Regions from separate parts of the Chryseobacterium sp. MIQD13 genome, predicted to be linked through region 1. Evidence: riboswitches for the same ligand, from Rfam matches in the RefSeq annotation. Region 1 holds a riboswitch; the other holds the start of a gene.
What was found. Region 1 has a riboswitch for cobalamin ahead of ACQWU4_RS05940 (TonB-dependent receptor plug domain-containing protein). Riboswitches for the same ligand answer to the same signal wherever they lie in the genome.
Positions count from the first base shown of each region.

Region 2: linked by a shared signal. The riboswitch ahead of metE (5-methyltetrahydropteroyltriglutamate--homocysteine S-methyltransferase) and the one ahead of ACQWU4_RS05940 (TonB-dependent receptor plug domain-containing protein) in region 1 are both predicted to bind cobalamin.

Region 1 covers NZ_JBNWAF010000001.1:1,248,552-1,251,749, reverse strand. The annotation lists gene ACQWU4_RS05940 (TonB-dependent receptor plug domain-containing protein) at 1-1,601, opposite strand, end outside; cobalamin riboswitch at 1,633-1,808, opposite strand; gene cdd (cytidine deaminase) at 1,969-2,451, opposite strand; gene namA (NADPH dehydrogenase NamA) at 2,552-3,198, shown strand, end outside.
Region 2 covers NZ_JBNWAF010000001.1:593,857-597,054, forward strand. The annotation lists gene ACQWU4_RS02870 (DUF2306 domain-containing protein) at 1-602, shown strand, start outside; gene ACQWU4_RS02875 (hypothetical protein) at 829-1,383, shown strand; cobalamin riboswitch at 1,518-1,703, shown strand; gene ACQWU4_RS02880 (hypothetical protein) at 1,728-1,862, opposite strand; gene metE (5-methyltetrahydropteroyltriglutamate--homocysteine S-methyltransferase) at 1,887-3,198, shown strand, end outside.

The sequences.
Region 1 (3,198 bases):
GAATAACCATACTCAATATTTCCGACAGCTTTGTGAAGCGGAACGTACATCATCTGCATTTGTGTATCCTTGTTCACGGATTTTGAATATGTATAGCCCCCGTCCAGTTTCAAAGCATGCTTCCCGAATGTTTTGTTCCAGGTAATCTGAGATTCCAGACCATAATATTCAGCGCTGGATGTATTGAAAGGAGCCCAGTATCCATATGGAGTCGGAAGCCAGTTGATAAGATTTTTAATGTCCATATAATAAGGACTTAATACCACTTTAAAATCCCCGAAGCTGAACTCATTGTTCATATCAATATTCGTGGAAGTTTCAGACATTAAATCCAGATTTCCGCCCGGCTGCCAGTAGAGATCATTAAAAGAAGGATATCTGAAATTTCTTGAAAAACTTACCCCCACATGATACCATCTTAAAGCATCCCATTTTCCTGAAAAAGAATACAGAAGAGGTGACGAAATACCTTCTACAAAATCTTTTTTGATCCCCGCTTCGATACGAAGATCTTTTGTGGCAAAATACCTGATCATACCGGCTAAAGAACCTACATTCCTGCTGATAGTTCCCAACCCGGACTGATAACCTTCACCCTTATTCACCTGAAATTCCCCGATAGCATTAATATTAATCTTTGGAGTGATGAAATAGTTGAAATCATTTTTGAAAATATAATTTTTCCCTTCCGCTCCGCTGGTTTTAGGTAGATTAAGATCTGAAAAATACTGGAAATTATCCTCTGTGTAAGCAGCCTTTAGACTGTTGGAAAGATTACTTTTATTAATATCCCATGCAATCAGGCTTCTCAAAGTCTGTGCATTATATTTTGTTTTATTGCCGTTCTGCTCGAAAACAGGATAATGCTGTGAAGCATCAAACATCTGGTTCTGCCATGAAATGGTCTGGTGATCAGCGATTTTATAAGAAACGCCAATATTGAATGAAGTATTGTAGTACTTTCCGTTGATATTGCTGAACCCTGTACTTCCTACAACAAATTCAGGAACTTTATAATCATTTTGGCTCGTTAAATAACTTCCCGAAACCTTAACGCTTAACTTGTCATTACTGAAAGAAGCTTGGGCAAAATTATTATAAGTATCAAAAGAAGCCGCTTCCGAATAAACAGAAGCCTTAAATCCCCTGTTGAAATCCAGAATATTATTTAAATGAATACTTCCTCCGATAGCTCCGCTTCCATAAACAACACTTCCTCCACCGGCTTTTAAATCAATCTGGTCATATCCGAAAAGAGGTATATTATTTACATCTCCCTGTCCTAAAAAACTTGAGTTGATATTAATTCCGTTCCATACAAAAGCAGTTTGTTGGGCAGTCGTTCCCCTGAAAGAAGGTGAAGAAACAGCTCCACGTCCGTTTTCTTTAATGTAAATGGAAGATTGAAAGCGTAAAAGATCAGAAAGATTGGTTGAGTTTTTCTCGATGTCTTTTTGCGTAATTGTACGTACCGGATGAAAAAGCTTCACTTTGCTCATCTGGCTGTCAAAAATATAAATGGTATCAATCGCTTTCTCCTGTCCCAAAAGAAAGCTGCCATAAGATGTACAAAGCAGTAATAAAGACCTTTTTATATCCATACAATTTTACTTTTCCTCCGAAAGCAATCCGTTTTTAGTTATAATTCTGGCAGGTCTCCTGACTTTCGCTTTCTGTGCCTTCCCGTGTGAACAGTGACTTTTTACAGAAATTCTTATTGCGATCTACAGTTGCGGGGACAGTTTGGGAGTTACACCCAATTCCCTATTATTTCCAAAATGCTGGAAACCAAAATTTTTGCAAAGATAATGTTTTAAATGTATTTCACAAAAAGGGAAAAGTTAAAGGACAAAAGGGAATAATGAGTAGTGAATTTTGCTGCACACGACAGTCTATGAAAGATATTTACAGCTTTTCAAACTGACCACTCACTTGTGGAACAAAATTCACAATTGATGAAAATTCCTTTTACAAAAATGATGAATCAAAATAGAAAGGTAAAAGATCCTTGATGGAATGCACCTTCACCACTTCATCATTCATGCTTGAAAAATAAAGATCAATATTTTCGTCCTGTTTCGTTTCATATTCTATTAAACTTTGGCGACAGGCTCCACATGGCGGAATAGGAGGGTTTTTCTCATGGAATTCCTTAGGACCTCCCACTACAAAAATCTTTTTCACTTTTACATCAGGGAAGTTAGCTGCTACCCAGAAAAGAGTAGTTCTTTCCGCACACAATCCTGATGGATAGGCCGCATTTTCCTGGTTGTTACCCGAATAAATTTCACCGTTTTCCAGTAAAACTGCACATCCTACAAGGAAATTCGAATAAGGTGCATAAGCATTTTCACGGGCCTGTTTGGCACTTTCGAATAATTTTTGCTCTATATCATTCAGCTCACTGCTGTTTTTAAAATGCTCGTAACTGATCTGTATGTCTTTTTTCATATATTAGTCATGACTAAAAAAGGGGCGCTAAAATTACTCCTTTTTCACCAGTTGGGCAAGATTTTTATTCATCCATTAAATTGAAACTCAAAAACGTAAAATGTTATATACACCAATAAAATTCAGAAACGTAGAATTAAAAAACAGATGGGTAATGTCTCCGATGTGTATGTACTCGTGTGAAGATGGTTTGGCTAATGATTTTCATTTTGTACACTACGGGAGCAGATCTCAGGGAGGAACAGGACTTATTATGGTTGAAGCCACAGGAGTTGAGCCGAGGGGAAGAATTACCAATCACTGCATGGGTATCTGGAATGATCAGCAGGCAGAAGAACTCAGGAAAATTGTTGATTTTGTTCATTCCCGTTCGGAAAGTAAAATAGGAATTCAGCTTGCCCATGCCGGAAGAAAAGGATCTACCTGGAACAATCTGCAGATTCCTGTTGAAGAAGGCTGGGAAACTGTTGCGCCAAGTGCTGTTCCATATCATCCTACAGAAAGAATTCCGCATGTCCTGACTGTTGATGAAATCAAAGAACGGGTTCAGAATTTTAAAAACGCGGCAAAAAGAGCTGTAAAAGCAGGTTTTGATGTTATAGAAATTCATGGAGCTCATGGATATCTGGTTCATCAGTTTTTATCACCGCTTTCCAATATCAGAACAGATGAATACGGTGGAAACTTTGAAAACAGAATCCGTTTTCTACTGGAAATAATAGACGCTGTTAATGAAGAACTGGATGA
Region 2 (3,198 bases), 650 kb from region 1:
TGATGCTGAAGACCATTTCCCAATATACAGGTTTTGATAAAAATGTAGGCTTCCTTATGTTTAAACAGAAAGTGGTCAGCAATCCCTACTGGATGGCATTTTTTTACATTCATATTTTTTCAATCATACTTTGCCTTCTGGCTGGGCTGACCCAATTTTCCAGTAGATTTTTAACTGAGAATAAGAAATTGCATCGGTTGATAGGAAGAGTTTATGTTTACAATATCCTCATCATTAATGTTCCGGCATGCTTTGTACTCGGATTATTTTCGAATGGCGGAATGCTCGGGATTACAGGATTTCTGCTGCAGGATATTATTTGGGCATACTTTACGCTTGCTGCAGTTCTTTTCATTAAAAAGGGAAAAGTTTCTGAACATAAAAAATATATGATCTTAAGTTATGCAGTTACAGTTACAGCCATTACTTTCAGGATCATTAAAAACCTGTTTTATCAGGAAAATCTTTATGATTATGAACTGTTTTATGGATTGAATGTCTGGGCTTCCCTGATCATTAATCTATCTGTAGCCTATTTCATCATCAGAAATCAAAAAGTATTACCGTTCAAAACTTACGTTCATCATAAAAATAACAAATGAGATGAACAATAAAAGTGCGTATGAAGCAATAAAGATCAATCCGTTCCAGATCGTTGCATGCTGAGATTTTGCTGTCCATCGGTTAAAAAAACGCATAACCAGGTAAGCTAAGCCCATAATTATCAGCAAAATAAAAGCAAGAAAAAGCAGTTCCATAGATATTAATTTATATCAAAACTATTACTTTAAAATTAAAAAACAATAACCTGGCAAATATTTATAAAAAATGATCATTCCTGAAAAGCTGAAAGCTATATTATCAAATTCATATATCCGGGTTTTAATGCTATTGATTCCTTTCTACTGTTTTGAAGGTTTCCTTTTAAAACCTTTCATCAGAGAACATTATCTGAAAACAGATTTGGATGCTTTTAAGATTGATTCGTGGAAATATATATTCATGATTACAGCCGTTATAGCCATTGTTATAATTATCCTTTCAAAAGCTAAAAAAATTTCCCAGATCATTATTGTCATTATACTTTCTACAATTTTAACTTTCAGTTTAAAATCATTAATATCCAATATATTATTGTTCATTAATTATCATACTGAGATCTCTCAGACAGTTCAGACTTATGAAATAATTAGCCACAAAAAAGCAATGGTTTTCTGGCTTAATGCAGGAAAAAATAACTCTATCTATGAAGATGGTGAAATACATCTAATTGATAAAAAAAGAAAAACAAAAGACTTAAAATCTATTTTTGAATATAAAACAGGTGATACCGTAAAAGTTAAGTTAAAAAAAGGGATTTTTAATGTAAATTATCTTAATTAGGCAGATATAAACTTTATTTAATCTAAGTTCAAAAATTTAATTTTTAACAATTAAAGCCTCCGCCTGTTTTTTCAGGCACTGCTTTTTGTAAACAAATATTCCCTACATTTGTTCTGAAAATAGTTCTTTAACATACTTCATCAAACAGAAGAGGTTTTACATAACGTAGATTAATAGGGAATCGTGTGAGAATCACGAGCTGTCGCGCAACTGTAAGTAACACACCAAAAGTTTTTATCCGTGAATATCCACTGCCAAAAGCGGGAAGGATGATAAAAGCCGTTACAAGTCAGGAGACCTGCCTATTCTGAATTGACAATGCTTTCGCGGTCTGAAGCTTCAGGTCATACAGATGATACTTTTTTGAACGTCCTTTTCGTTACAGGGAAAATTACGTCCTCATTGTATCCATTTATATCCTCAAAATTCTTTTCCGTCAGCATTGCGAAGCATTCTAAAAGAGCTTTTAAAATCATCATTGTTTAATTTAAAAGTTTAAGAACATGCAAACGCACATTCTTGGCAGCCCGCGTATTGGCCGCCACAGAGAACTCAAAAAAGCCTGCGAGCAGTATTGGTCAGGCAAAGCATCATTAAATGAACTTCTGGAAACCGGAAAAAACATCAGTCTGCAAAACTGGAAAATGCAGCAGGAAGCAGGAATCGATCTTATTCCCTGTAATGATTTTTCCTATTATGATCAGGTTTTGGATATGACTCTGACTGTAGGAGTTATTCCTGAACGTTACAAGGAAATTGCATCAAGATCATCCAATTCTGAGCTTGATTTGTATTTTGCAATGGCCAGAGGCTATCAGAAAGAAGATCTCGACATTACCGCTATGGAAATGACAAAATGGTTTGATACCAATTACCATTACATTGTCCCTGAATTTCAGAAAAACCAGCAGTTCAGATTGTTTTCAAAAAAAATCATCAGTGAATTCATCAGCGCAAAACAAGCTGGAATAAAAGCAAAACCTGTTATCATCGGCCCTTTGACTTACCTTTTACTGGGTAAAGAAAAGGAAGACGGTTTTGATAAACTGGAACTTATTGAAAATCTGCTTCCAGTATATATTGAAATTTTAAAAGAACTTGAAAATCATGGTGCCACATGGATTCAGTTTGATGAACCGTTTTTAGCTCTGGATCTTACCGAAAAAGCAAAAGAAATTTATCAATCGGTTTATACCGAAATCAGAAACCAATTCCCGGATCTTAAATTGATCATCGCAACTTATTTTGAAGGCTTAAAGGACAATCTTTCGTTAGCGGTTTCGCTTCCTGTAGATATTCTGCATATAGATCTTGTACGTTGTCCTGAACAATTGGATGAAGTCTTAAATACCATCCCTGAAACACTGAGCCTTTCATTAGGAATTGTAGACGGAAGAAATATCTGGAAAAATGATTTTGAAAAATCTTTGGGCTTCATAGAAAAAGCAGTGAATTCTATTGGTTCGGAAAGGGTTTTCATTGCTCCGTCATGTTCTCTCCTCCACTCGCCTTTCGATCTTGATCTGGAAACCAATGAGAATACATTATCTCCTGAAATCAAGCAATGGATGGCCTTTGCCAAACAAAAAGTATATGAAATTACTGCCTTAAAAAAGCTGGCTTCCGGAAATGCAGATTATCAGGCTTTACAGCAATATGCAGAAAATAAAAAAGCTCTTGATAACCGAAAAATCTCTGCATTGATTCACAATCAGGAAGTAAAAAACCGCGCAGATGTAACCACTGAAGATGATGCTCAAAGAAACAGCCCATTTAATATCAGAAAAGAAGATCAGCAGAAAGTTCTTCAGCTTC